DNA from 3 places in the Enterococcus mundtii genome. Region 1 is predicted to be linked to each of the others. Evidence: riboswitches for the same ligand, from Rfam matches in the RefSeq annotation. Region 1 holds a riboswitch; each other region holds the start of a gene.
What was found. Region 1 has a riboswitch for magnesium ahead of mgtA (magnesium-translocating P-type ATPase). Riboswitches for the same ligand answer to the same signal wherever they lie in the genome.

Region 1 (4,801 bases):
AAATTCATTTTTTCGCATCTTCTACTTTCTTTGTATCGAATGGCGGAAAGAAACGTGTGATCTCAGTATTGGCTGCATCTCGTGAATCCGAAGCGTGAATGATATTTTCTGTTCCAGGTAAGGCAAAGTCGCCTCGGATCGTTCCAGGAACAGCATCGGCTGCTTTTGTTGCACCGACCATTTTGCGTACGAGATCGATCACATCTTCACCTGTTAATACCAGATAGACGACTGGACCAGAAGTCATATAGTCGATCAAGTCATCGAAAAAGCTTCGATTAGATAGATGTTGATAGTGTTCTTTTGCTAGTTTTTCAGTCATCGTCGCGAATTTCATTTCAGCGATTGCGAATCCTTTTTCTTCAAAACGCTGGATGATTCGGCCAATCAAATGACGTCTTACCCCATCAGGTTTGATAATAACAAGTGTACGTTCCATATCCTTCACTCCGATCTGTTGTGATAAGCTCATTATACCTAGAGAAAGAAAACATGACAAACGAATCCCTTATAGTTTCAATTTTTTTGAAAATGTGTTTGACATTCCAGCCAATAGTTGTTACATTAGGTGAGGAAAAACTGAATAAGATTTGTTAGGTGAGGCTCCTATACAAACATAGGCTACTGCCCAAAAATGTCGAGAGACGCCAATGGGTAGAACAGGAATTGTCGAGATAAGGCTTTTCATAAGGTAGCTAAAAGCTCTTTTGCTTTTTACGTTGTATAGTGCCAAAACTCAACGAGTAGATCATCCATGCTTTTTTTTGTGCACTTTTTTGACCTTTCGCTGAGTTTTGGCGAAAGGTTTTTTGTTTCTCACCAATCTGTTTTTTCAAATAAAAAGGTGTTAGAGGGTGATCAAGTTGGGAAGTTGAAGTATCCAGTAGTAGGCCAAGGAAGTAATTTAAGTAAACGAAAGGAGATGAGAACAAATGGATGAAAGTCCGGTGTACAAGGAGACAAAGGGTTGGTATGTTGAGACTATTATCTATCTGTTCTCAGCGCCTTTAAAACACTCTGTCTCCGTTGATTAGATAAACGATCAAGCGCACAGCGATATAGTATGTGCTTGATAAGATCAAAGGAGGAACACGAGATGGAAAAAAAGAAAGAAACAAGAAAAGTCTACGCTGGTTTTGCTAGTAAAAATAAGCAACAGTTATTTGACTTATTTCAAACAACACAAAAAGGCTTGTCTTCAGAACAAGTTGAAAATTTAAGAGAAACTTATGGAAATAACAGTATTTCATATGGAAAGAAAACGCCGTTTATTGTAGAAGTGATCAAGGCGTTTATCACCCCTTTCACATTAGTATTGATTGCTTTAGGAATTATTTCTTTTATCACCGAGTATCTATTAGCTGCTCCAGCAGATAAAGATTTGTTCGGTGTAATCATTATTTTTGCCATGGTGTTAGTCAGTGGCACGATGACCTTGATCCAATCCGTACGTTCGAACCAAGCTGCTGAAAAGTTGAAATCATTGGTGAAAGTAACAGCTGCCGTAAAACGAGATGGTGAATACAAAGAAATTCCTATGGAGGAAATTGTTTGTGGCGATCAAGTTCGTTTGTCAGCGGGAGATATGATCCCAGCAGACATGCGATTGCTTTCTGCTAAAGATTTATTTATCTCACAAGCGGCATTAACGGGTGAAAGCTATCCTGTTGAGAAACATGCGACTGTGTGCTCTGGAAGAACACAAAGCGAAACGAGTTATGAAAATATTGCATTCATGGGAAGTAACGTGATCAGTGGTAGTGCAGAAGGTATCATCATCTCTGTCGGGAACGACACGATGTTTGGACATGTGGCACAAAACTTGTCACAAAAACCGATAAAAACAAGCTTTGAATTAGGTATCCAAAAAACCTCAATGTTGTTGATCAAATTCATGGCATTGATGGCACCAACTGTGATCGTGATCAATGGATTTACAAAAGGAGACTGGTTAGAAGCATTCTTGTTTGGCTTATCAGTCGCTGTTGGGTTAACACCAGAAATGCTACCGATGATCGTTACGACAAATCTGGTCAAAGGTGCCAGTGCCATGGCGAAAAAAGGAACAGTCATCAAAAATCTGAATGCCATTCAAAATTTTGGCGCGATCGATGTCCTTTGTACAGATAAAACAGGTACATTGACTCAAGATAAAATTATTTTAGAATACCACATGGATTGTGAAGGAAATGAAAATGACCGAGTACTGCGCCACGCCTATTTGAATAGTTACTACCAAACTGGATTAAAGAATCTTTTAGATGTTGCCATTATCGATGAAGCAGTTGAGACGTTAGATACAGAGAAGATTCGTTATCAAAAAGTAGATGAGATCCCCTTTGATTTTGAACGTAGAAGAATGAGTGTCGTGGTGGCTGACCCAGCTGGGAAAACGCAAATGATCACAAAGGGTGCGATCGAAGAAATGTTAAGTATCTCTTCATACATCGACCTTGGTGGTGAAGTCAAACCATTGACTGCTGAACAAAGAGAAACAGTTTTGGCGAAAGTGAAGGACTTGAATGAAGATGGTTTGCGTGTGATCGGTGTCGCGCAAAAAACGAATCCAAGTGTGGTTGGAGAATTTTCAGTGAAAGATGAGTCAGAAATGGTCTTGATTGGCTATCTTGCTTTCCTTGATCCACCAAAAGAAACAACCAAACAAGCCTTGAAAGCTTTGAAAGATCATGGTGTTGCTGTAAAAGTATTGACGGGTGACAACGAGTTGGTTACACGTTCTGTTTGTCGACAAGTAGGCTTACAAATCAATGAATTGATCACTGGCGAGAAAATTGCTGAGATGTCTGATAAGGAATTAGGAAAAGTTGCTGAGGCACATGATGTCTTTGTCAAATTGAATCCGCAACAAAAAGCACGATTAACCACCGCCTTACGTAACAATGGCCACACAGTAGGTTTTTTAGGCGATGGTATCAATGATGCACCAGCAATGAAAGTGGCAGATATCGGTATTTCAGTAGATACAGCAGTAGATATTGCGAAAGAATCAGCGGATGTTATCTTGTTAGAAAAAGATTTGATGATTTTAGAAAAAGGATTATTGTCAGGTAGAGAGACTTTCGGCAATATTATGAAATACATCAAAGCAACAGCTAGTTCAAACTTTGGCAATATGTTTTCTGTCTTGGTAGCTAGTACATTCCTTCCATTTTTACCTATGCTACCGTTACAAATTTTATTTTTAAATTTGATTTATGATGTATCTTGTATCTCATTACCATGGGATAGAATGGATAAAGAATATTTGCATGAACCAAAAAAATGGGAAGCATCAAGTATTGGCAAATTTATGGTGTACTTCGGACCTACGAGTTCCGTTTTTGACATCACGACCTATCTGTTGATGTACTTTGTGATTTGTCCAGCAGTGGTTGGTGGAAGTTACCATACGTTGACTGGCTCACAACAAGTTCTATTTATCGCATTGTTCCATGCTGGTTGGTTTGTTGAATCTTTATGGACCCAAACCCTAGTACTACATGCGTTACGGACACCTAAAGTGCCTTTCTTGCAAAGTAATGCCACTTTTATTATGTTTTCAATTACAACATTAGGCATTCTAGTAGGTTCGGTTCTTCCATTTACTAATTTTGGTGAAGGACTAGGTTTGTTACCATTGCCAGGTAACTATTGGATCTGGTTGATCGTGACAGTTATTGCATATTTAGGACTAGTTACATTCATGAAAAAAATCTATATCAATAAATTTGGAGAACTATTGTAAAAGAAAGTCTTTTCTGCACTTTAGTACGAGGATTTGAGCATCCTTCAGGTAAGATTTCAATAAAAAAATAAACTTCATTTAAATGGTTCGCTTATTCTATAAAATTTTAGTGAATCGCTGCATCGTTCCATCAATAGTAAAACGCTAATAGATTAGGTATTTTAAATACCTAATCTATTTTTTTTCTGCGCTACTAAAAAAGTCAAGTACGCGCGTAAGTTATATTTAAATAATTTTTCAAAAAAGAATAAATTATATTTAAATATAACGGAAACAAGCGTTATACAATATGTTTGAACGATTGTTTAAAAGCAATCTATTATTACCCGTTGTTAGCTATTGTTATGTTGGATAAAGAAAATCTATGATTCGATGAAGAGTCAAAATGCTTGATTTTAAGAAACACTAGATAACGATAAACCATTGATATAGCAGTTCGATCAAACATTGAATCAAATGGATCATTTGTCTCATTTCTTGACTCGCAACGGGATAAGGGGGTGAAGAATGGATCAATTGAAGCAATCCGACGGGGAAATACTCTTGGAAAATACGATCATAAGAGTATGCTGGGAATCGTGGCTTCAATAGAAGCGGGAATGATATATTGTCGCAGTTACTCTAAGCAGATTTAAGCGAATAACTAATTATTAGTGAGTGTAGTTGGGGTTGCGGTCACGAATAGTTGTGCTATCGTTTTAAAAAAATAGCTGTTTGTTTAGATCAGTAGCTAATATTGTTAAGACAGGTAGATAAAATTTTTGTTACAGAGGTTTGAGTAGAAAACAGTGGAGTCTAAAATTGATCCTTTGAGGTCGGAACATAAGTGTCCAAACGAAATAAGCCATCATTCATGAAAAATTGTATTTTACAAATTTTTATGAATGATGGCTTATTTATGAAAATGGTGTTTGGGAATAGAATGTATTCATTTTTGAAGAGATGACGCATGGCTATTGGCGAGAAGAAAACAATTAGAGAAAGTTGATGAAAGAAATTTAACTGTGATTTATTATGCTTGTTGAAGCAAACACTAGCTTCATAGTAAAGCGAGCA
Region 2 (4,801 bases), 1.5 Mb from region 1:
ATATTCACCACAATCGTTGCTTTCGGCAAGATTTCTTTTAATTTATCTAATGGATAAGTCTCTTTGAAGCCCTCTACTGGATGTCCAGATGTGTTGATACCGATACATTCCAAACCAAATACAGCTGCATGTTGTGCCAATTTTTTTCCAATATGTCCAGTTCCAATAATTAGTAATTTTTGATCTGCCAATGCTTGATAATGGATCTCTGATCCTAGCCAATCTTTATGGAACTGCGCTCGTTGGGCTTGAAACAATCCACGTGAATAGCCTAAAATAATGCCCATCACATGCTCACTGATCGATTCTACATGGATACCACTTGCATTGGAAAGTAAGATATCTTTTTCGGCGAATTCGTTTAATGGAAGATTATCTACCCCGGCAGAAATCGATTGGACCCACTTTAAGCGATCAGAAGCGAATATACCTTCTTGATAATCACCGTTCCAACCGATACTGATCGCTATTTCAGAAAGTTCGTCGGATGCTACTTCCGTTTGAAATGAATATTCTGGTGCTATTTCTTTGATCTTTTCGATAAATTCTTCACGAAACGAACGTACTGAATAAATTATTTTTTTTGTCATCACACCCATCCTCTCTACTTATTAGTCTAGCTTAAACCCTCAAAAGAATGAAGTATGATGCACTTCATACCTTGAACGACTTTTTTCTATAATGAACCTAGTAAAAATGAATCAGCGTTTGACTGTCTAAAAAAAAGCCTAACAATCCGAAAGTAAGTAAATCTTACTTTTCGTTCGTCAGGCTTATTTTCCTAAAGATAAAAGACTATCTCTCACCTTATACATCTGCTGTTTCTTGGAAATGATACGTTGGTTCCTCTAATTGTGGATCATAATCAACAACCAGATCATAGCCTTTGAAGAACCAATCATCGGCTTCATCAATAAAGAATAATAGACCATCGATCGTTTCTTGTTTCATCGGACGTTCTGGTAACTCCACAGACATACCGATTGAAAATCCCTCATGTACTTCTGTTTTGCCATATACTTTCCCAAAAAAACGGATACCATAATTTTCAGGTAAATCTACCTCTGCTTGAAACCATTCTTTTGCTTTGTCCGTTATTGTTAATTGCATGTGATGAGCCCCTTTTTATTGATTCATTTTATCATCAAGTATATCTACATCTTCTGTTTCTCCGATAACAAGTAAATTATCATTTTCACGTACATACTCGTCAGCGGCTGGTGACACCACGACAGAACGATCGAAACGCCGGATGGCTACTACAGTCAAATCAAATCGCTGTCTGAAATTTAGTTCTGCTAACGTTTTATTAAAGAACTTAGGGTTGGATACCCGAATCTCAGCAAGCGAAAATTTGTCTGACAGCTCTAAATAATCCAAAATATTTTTAGAAACAAGATTATGTGCGATCCGTATCCCCATATCCCTCTCAGGATGGACCACGCGATCTGCACCGATCTTTTCAAGAACACGAGCATGATACTCATTTTGTGCTTTCGCTAAGATATTCGGAACGCCCATTTCTTTGACCATCAGAGTCACTAAAATACTTGCTTGGATGTCTTCTCCAATTGCTACGATCACATGATCAAAATTTCTGATTCCTAAAGACCGTAGAGTCATTTCATCTTGTGCATTCGCAACCACTGCATGTGTTGCGATATTCATATATTCATTCACGCGATCTTCACTGCTATCAATGGCTAAAACTTCTTGACCAGCTTCGACTAACGTACGACAGATACTGCCACCAAAACGTCCAAGTCCTACGATTGCAAAATTCTGTTTCACTTTTCTCCTCCTTTTTCCATTCCATTTCAAGTATAGCAAAGCCACTCTAAAAACAAAAGCAACCCTGCTTTTCTTTACGGAAAACCCTAATTTTTATGGAGGATCAAAAGAAGGGCTACTCTGGTAGATCATAGAATATTCCTTGATGTTTCTACTAAAAAGGTATGCCTATAATATACTAATTATTCCTACAATAGGTAGCCTAAGAATACGTTAACTGAAATAAAGTAAATAAATAACCCAGCAATATCTTTGATCGAGGTAATGATCGGTGCAGATCCAGCAGCTTGATCAATATTCAATTTCAATAAGATAAAAGGAATCAAAAAACCCAAGGCTGCAGCTAAGGTCATTGCAAAGACCAAGGAGATTCCCACAGCTACACCCAACAATGGTATCCCTTGCCACACAGAAGCGACTATTCCAGATACGATACCTACAACAATCCCTAAACTTAGACCAATACCTGTTTCTTTCAAAAAGTGCTTGATAAACGTGTTGAGATCAATGTGCCCTAAAGATAATCCGCGAACAAAAACCGTCGATGATTGCGTCCCTACATTCCCACCCATATCCATGATCAAAGGAATAAAAATAGCAACAGCGGCCACTGATTCTAACGTTTGTTCAAACTCATCGATCACTAGACCAGCTAACATCCCTGCAACTAATGTGATCGCTAAGAAAGGCAAGCGGACTTTCCAGATTTGCCAAAGACTGCCGTTAATCAGTACTGTACTACGATCAGCTTCTACAGAGGCGACGTCTGCTAAACCAGCAGCATTGAACATATCCTCGGTCGTTTCTTGCTCTAAGACATCGATGGCGTCATCCACTGTCACAATACCTACTAGTCGTGTTTCTTTATCCACGACAGGAATAGCGATCAAATCTAACTCTTGTAACAATCGTGCAGTTTCTTCCTGATCTGTATCTGTGGTTACATAAGCGACGTGCTTGATCATGATTTCTTCAATCCGTTGATCACTTTCTGCAATGACTAGATCCTTTAATGATAGTACTCCTTCAATTTTTTTCGCCATATCTGTCACATACAAAATATAGATTGTTTCCATTTCTTTCGCTAATTTTCTGATTTTATGCAGTGCTTCTTCAACAGTCATTTCTTTTTTAATTGAAATAAATTCAGTCGTCATGATCCGCCCAGCCGTCTCATGTTCATAGCCCATCAATCGATTCGTTGTTGCTCGCTCTTCTTCAGAAAGCTCTGCCAATAGTTTTTTAGTTACACTTGCTGGTAGTTCGTAAAACAACCTTACCCGATCATCTGGAGCCATCTCATTCACAAATTCAATCACTCCATCATCCGTAAACGAACGAAGCAAATCTTGTTGGATAGACGGTTCAAATGTTTCAAAGATTTCGAGGGCTTTGTCTTTTGATAATAATCGAAAGACCAGCACTTGTTTATCTAAAGGTAGCGTAACAAATAGTTGGATCAATTCCACTTTCTCGATCGTTGCTAAATAGTTCTTCAATTCTTCAAGCTTTTTTTGCTCAAGATAATTAAGAATCTTCAATTGTGTTTCTAGGTTATTTGTATCATTTAATGTTCTCATCTCGTATTCTCCTTTGTTACATCGTTTTTTCGATATAAACTTGTTGGATGGATTCGTTAGAAAAACAGGAAGTACATAAAAAAGACGGCCTCCAAAAGAAGCCGTCTCATAAGATCCCATCAAAATGGTACCAGTGTTTACCTGAACGAACTTCTCGTCTGAGCTTTAGCACTAAAAGACGTAATTCTGGAAATATGATCCAGATAGCTACGTTAAGCACGCCTTAAGCCGACGTTGCCTGTTATACCCTGTGGCGTCTCTCGACGTTTGAGGGCAGTAGCCTATGTTCTTTTAGGAGCCTCACCTAACAAGTTTTTATAATTAAACCCTACAGGTAAAATTGGTTTTTGTCAATAAGAGGATTAATATTTGATAAAAATAATCTGTAATATAGTTAATCGTATCCCAATATAGTTGTACATTCATTATTTTGCTTCTTTTTACTTTACCAACCCATGTTTGAACGCGTATATGGCAGCTTGGGTACGATCTTCTACTTCTAATTTCGCTAAAATATTGGAAACATGTGTTTTGACTGTTTTCAAAGTAATAAACAACTCGTCAGCGATTTCTTGATTGCTCTTTCCTTCAGAGATCAACATAAGAATCTCATTTTCACGATTCGTCAAATCATCGTGCAAGATTGGCTCATTACGTCGACTCATTTTTTCCATCATTTTAGAGGTTACTTCAGGTTCAAGCACGCGTTCACCTCTTTGAGTCGCACGAATCGCATCGGCGATTTCATGGGCTGTCGATGTTTTAAGTAAGTAGCCTGTTGCGCCAGCTTCAATAGCTGGATATACTTTCTCGTCATCAATAAAACTCGTAACAATAATGATTTTTGCTTCTGGCCAATCTTTGAGGATTGCTTTTGTAGATTCGATCCCGTCCATTTCTTCCATGACTAAATCCATTAGAATCACGTCCGGACGAAGTTCCATGGCTTTTTCGTAGCCTTGTCGCCCATCTTCTGCTTCTCCGATCACTTCGATATCTTCTTGGATCGACAAATAGGAAGAAACCCCTAAACGTACCATTTCATGATCATCGACTAGTAATACTTTTATCATTTTTCCGCCTCCTTTATTAAAGGAACTTTGATTTCCACACTTGTCCCTTGTCCTTTGAAACTAATGATTTTTACTGTTCCACCAATACCTGCTACACGTTCTCTGATATTGTTTAGTCCGTAGCTACCGGTTTTTGTTTCATTCATATTGAAGCCAGTACCGTCATCGATCACTCGTAATAAAAGATTATTATCGATTTTATGCAGATACACTTCTAATTCATTTGCTTTTGCATGACGCAACGTATTTGAAAGTAGTTCTTGAACGATCCGAAAGAGATGATCTTCAATCGAATCAGACAAAGTGATATCTTCAATATCCCATTTCAATGCAATTTGTATCTTGTTTTTTAATTCT
Region 3 (4,801 bases), 820 kb from region 1:
GTAAAACCGTGAAGTATTGCCAGATGTCACGGTCAAGACCGGCAGCGGCGATTTCTTCGCGTAAGATCATATCTGATTCACGGACGATCTCCAATTTTTCTTCAGTGATTTCACCTAAGACACGGATACCAAGACCTGGTCCAGGGAATGGTTGGCGCCAAACGATTGAGTCAGGCATACCAAGCTGTGTCCCTAGTTCGCGGACTTCGTCTTTGAATAATGTGTTCAATGGTTCGATCAATTCAAATTGCATGTCCTCAGGCAAGCCACCTACGTTGTGGTGTGATTTGATCGTTTGGGCAGTTTCTGTTCCACTTTCGATTACGTCGGTGTAAAGTGTTCCTTGTGCTAAGAAAGACACACCTTCTTCGCCGGCAAGCTTTGTTGCTTCGTCGTCAAACAAGTAGACGAACTCGTTACCGATGATTTTACGTTTTTGTTCAGGATCAGAGACACCTGCAAGTTTATTTAAGAAACGTTCTCTTGCATCTACTTTGATGATGTTCAAGCCGAATTTTCCGCCTAAGCTTTCCATGACTTGATCCGCTTCGCCTTTACGCAATAGACCATGGTCAACGAAAATCGATGTTAATTGATCACCGATCGCTTTTTGTAAAAGGACACCAACGACGCTTGAATCCACTCCGCCAGATAAACCAAGTAAGACTTTTTTATCGCCAACTTGTTCACGGATTTTTTCGATCTGCATGTCGATGAAATTGTTCATTGTCCAATTGCCTTCACAGTGACAGATGTCAAAAGCAAAATGACGTAATAATTCGATTCCGTATTCTGAATGACGGACTTCTGCGTGGAATTGGATACCGTAGAAGTTACGTTCTTTGTCTTGGATCGATGCAATTGGGCAATCGCTACTTGTAGCAACAGTTTCAAAACCTTCTGGTACTTTGGTTACTAGATCCCCATGGCTCATCCAAACGGTTTGTTGTTTTGGTGTTTGGCTGAATAGTGCCGCATCATCGGCTGTTACTTCAAGCAATGCTTTGCCGTATTCACGGTTTTTCGCAGGCTCAACAGAACCGCCAAGTTTGTACGTGATCAATTGCATACCATAACAAATACCCAACACTGGAATTCCTAAATTGAAGATTTCAGGATCAATGCCAAAAGCATTCTCATCATAGACACTGTTTGGTCCTCCAGAAAGGATGATCCCTTTCGGATTCATGGCTTTCACTTCTTCAGCTGTAATACGGTGGCTCAATAATTCAGAAAAAACACCTAAATCACGGATGCGTCGTGTAATCAATTGATTATATTGACTACCGTAATCTAGTACGATGATTTTTTCAACGTTTGTCATATCGGCAACGTTCGTCACATTTATTACCCCTATCCCTTTAAAATTTATCTCAAAATAGTTGAACTATTTTAAAATGCTAATATTTTCGCATGAAAATCGAATCGATAATATGATTTTCAGTTTTATGGAGAATTATATCGGCTCTTCCACGAGTAGGCAAGATATATTCGTTTAAATTCTTCAAATTCACATTTTTCCATACATCTCTTGCCATTTTAAACGCATCTTCACGATTACCAATGGCAAATTGGTAGTAATAGTTTTGTGGATGTTGAAAAGCTGTATCAAGTAACGCGCCAAAGCGATCCAAATACCATTTTTCGATCAATTCAGAATCTGCATCAACGTACACAGAGAAATCAAAAAAGTCACTGACGTAAATTTGTTGATTAGCTGGTAGTTGAAGCGTGTTGATTCCTTCGACGATCAAAATGTCCGGTTGTTGGATCAGTTCATATTCATCGGGAATAATATCATAGACATCGTGAGAGTAGACTGGAACTTTGGTTGTTTCTTGACCGGATTTCACTTGATTAAGAAAATCGATCAACCTTTCCATGTCATAACTTTCCGGAAATCCTTTCCGGTCCATGATACCACGTTCTTTTAAGACTTTATTCGGATATAAAAAACCATCTGTGGTGATTAGCTGGACATTTCTTCGTTTGAATGTCCGAGACAAAATCATTTGCAATAAGCGCGCGGTGGTGCTTTTACCGACTGCGACACTTCCGGCAATCCCGATAATAAACGGTGGGACTTGAGTGTATTTATGAAGGAATAACCCTTTGCTCAGAGAGAGGGATTCAAACTCTTTCATATGCAGAAAAATCAAGTGCGCAAGTGGTACATAAATGTCGCGAACATCTTGCATGGAAATACGGTCATTCAAACTTTTTATACTATCTAGTTCATCTTGTGTCAATGGAGCTTGACCATTTCGGTAAAATTCGCGCCACTCTTCTCTTGCCACACGGTAATAATTCATTGGATCATTCATACATAGCCTCCTGGATTCTCCCATCAATGGACCTATTTTAACATAAATGCGTGTCAAACCCTACCACTTAGGCGAGAAACTAAATGGTTTTTTCTCATATCAAAGGATGGAAGAATAGGCGTTCTTTCTTTTTTGATAACTGAAAAGAGGCGAAGAGAATAGAGGATTGTATAAGAAAAAAGTAACAGTTTAACTCAAAGTTAGCTGAAATAGTAGGAATAGAAGTAACATTCTGGGAAATAAAACGACACCCACCAAAAATTGAAGAACAAATTCAGTGGATGCCGCCTTACTTTTCGAAGATAAATCTCTCTGGGATCTCTTATCGGTGTTCATTTACGACATTGAAATACTTGTTTTATTTTGATTTCAGTATTTATCGTTTTGGCAAGTAATAGGTGCCAGTATCAGCAGAGCCCATCATTTGTGTAGTGTGACATGTTTGATTGAAAATCGCTTGGATTTCTTTTTCAACCTCTGGATAGAAGTAAAAGTTTTCTGATTCACTGTTTTTATAAAGATAAAAATGAATGGTTGGAAATGTTGGCAGCGAGACAAAACAAACAGGTTCAATAGCTAAAAGTTCTTGCGCAAAGGTATTGGCTAATAGCATTCCTTTTCCTTCTGTAATCATTTTCGTTGCTCCTAAACTATCTGGACAGACGATATATTTTGGTTCATTGGTCAGCTGTTTGACTACTTTTTTTGTAATCACTTGATGTTCGACATGGTCGAGTAAAAAGATAAAAGGTAACTCTTCTAGTACTTCCGCGGATAATATCCCATCTGGTTTTACAAAATAGCTACTGATTGCAACTTTAAGTTCCAAAGTGGCTAACCTTGTTTGAATGAATTTGGGGTGATCTAAGGTAGCAGAAGTAATGGCAAAGTCGATTTCTTTCTGACTTAGTTTATTTAGCAGATCCAATGAAGGAATATAACGGTAGTCGATCGTAAAGTTTTGATGCCGGCTTTGATATTTGTTTGCTTCAAAGATAAACGAAGCATCGCTTGTGCCGACACGCAAAGAAGGATAGTCTACTGATTCATTTAATGAGATATTCAATTTCTTCGCTTCCGCCAAAATCAATTCTACGGAAGGAAGGATTGCTTTTCCATGGGTACTCAATATGATCTTTTTCCCGTGACGCTCAAACAGATCTGTCCCGATTTCTTGTTCTAAACTTTTTAACGAACTACTTAACGAAGAAATACTAACATGGAGCTCTTTTGAAGCTTGTGAGAGACTATTGAAACGGGCAATCATATAGAAATATTCTAATTTTTCGATCGACATACAGCTATGCCTCCTTTATCATTCTATTCTCCTCTTAAATTTCTCATGAGCCTCTTAAAAAAACAATAGTTATGTTGAGGCGCACGTAGAGATTAAACAATCCTTAATAAATTGTGAAATAAATCACTATATAATTGAATAGTAAATGAATCCGTACAATTTATTGTTTGCTGATGGAATTGGATGTGAGTTGGTCATTAATAAATTTTTTTCTGGAAAGACAGTCATTGCTTTGTTGTAGTGGATGAAGCGAATCTCAACCAAGTAAGGAAATCGAAATAGTTGAAATAGCAATAGGGTACCAAGACAGCCATGTTTACCTAAAGCAATGTTCACCGGTTTCTTGGTGGTGCAATTTTTGCTGACAACATAAAAAAGCCTCCTTAATACATAAAGGGCGGCGTACTCAAATAAACATTGGAAAGTGTAATTTGCAATTGTGGTGCGCAATTGTAATCACGTTAATTGAGCTTTGGCTTTCTGAGACGTAAGAAACAAGTTCTAGTTATCTTGGAAAAGCCTTAATTCGACAATCCCTGCTTTACTCGTTACTGTCTCTCGACATTTCCGAGCGATAACCTATGTTCTTCAGAGTAACCTCACCTAATATGATTATTTTTTCATCCACATCATAAAGGTCAGCGGAAGTAAGAGTCAATAATACTCCTTCTTCTAATCGGGTGATCATCTCGCGATTTGTCATCATAAAGGCGGTGATATCAAAGGTTATGCTCGTCCTATTTACCCTGTTCCTACTTTCACGAAACAGATTACGCAAATACCGAAAAGGGTAAATAGAGAAATACTAAGGAATGCGATTTTTCTTTCTGTAGTGCATTAAATCGCTTGATTCTGTAAAAGAAAACCGAAGACATACAGTTTCACTTGCACCTTCTCATGGAACACGTTAGACTATGAACAACTAACAGATAAGAAGGATGGAAACTATGACGAATCATTATTATTCCGAACACCCAGAGACAGCTCATGAGTTTGACGAATGGTCATTTGAGCTAAGAGGGAAAACCTTTCAGTTCGTGACGGACTCCGGCGTGTTTTCACGTGAAACAGTTGATTATGGCTCACGTGTATTGATCGATGCCTTTGAATGGACACAGTTACCAGAAGGCAAAATTTTGGATGTTGGCTGTGGCTATGGTCCAATCGGGCTTTCGCTTGC

Region 2: it holds a riboswitch for magnesium, as region 1 does, so the genes downstream of both, mgtE (magnesium transporter) here and mgtA (magnesium-translocating P-type ATPase) in region 1, are expected to answer to the same signal.
Region 3: it holds a riboswitch for magnesium, as region 1 does, so the genes downstream of both, EM4838_RS14545 (LysR family transcriptional regulator) here and mgtA (magnesium-translocating P-type ATPase) in region 1, are expected to answer to the same signal.

Annotation. Positions count from the first base shown of each region.
Region 1 is NZ_CP018061.1:2,308,509-2,313,309, reverse strand. Features, by position in the region: gene ndk (nucleoside-diphosphate kinase) at 5-439, opposite strand; M-box (ykoK) riboswitch at 583-755, shown strand; gene mgtA (magnesium-translocating P-type ATPase) at 1,097-3,745, shown strand.
Region 2 is NZ_CP018061.1:774,681-779,481, reverse strand. Features, by position in the region: gene EM4838_RS03770 (phosphoglycerate dehydrogenase) at 1-590, opposite strand, end outside; gene EM4838_RS03765 (HesB/YadR/YfhF family protein) at 808-1,110, opposite strand; gene EM4838_RS03760 (potassium channel family protein) at 1,126-1,791, opposite strand; gene mgtE (magnesium transporter) at 1,980-3,371, opposite strand; M-box (ykoK) riboswitch at 3,515-3,690, opposite strand; gene EM4838_RS03750 (response regulator transcription factor) at 3,812-4,444, opposite strand; gene liaS (two-component system sensor histidine kinase LiaS) at 4,441-4,801, opposite strand, start outside.
Region 3 is NZ_CP018061.1:3,129,200-3,134,000, forward strand. Features, by position in the region: gene guaA (glutamine-hydrolyzing GMP synthase) at 1-1,342, opposite strand, end outside; gene coaA (type I pantothenate kinase) at 1,401-2,324, opposite strand; gene EM4838_RS14545 (LysR family transcriptional regulator) at 2,701-3,621, opposite strand; M-box (ykoK) riboswitch at 4,072-4,239, opposite strand; gene EM4838_RS14550 (class I SAM-dependent methyltransferase) at 4,569-4,801, shown strand, end outside.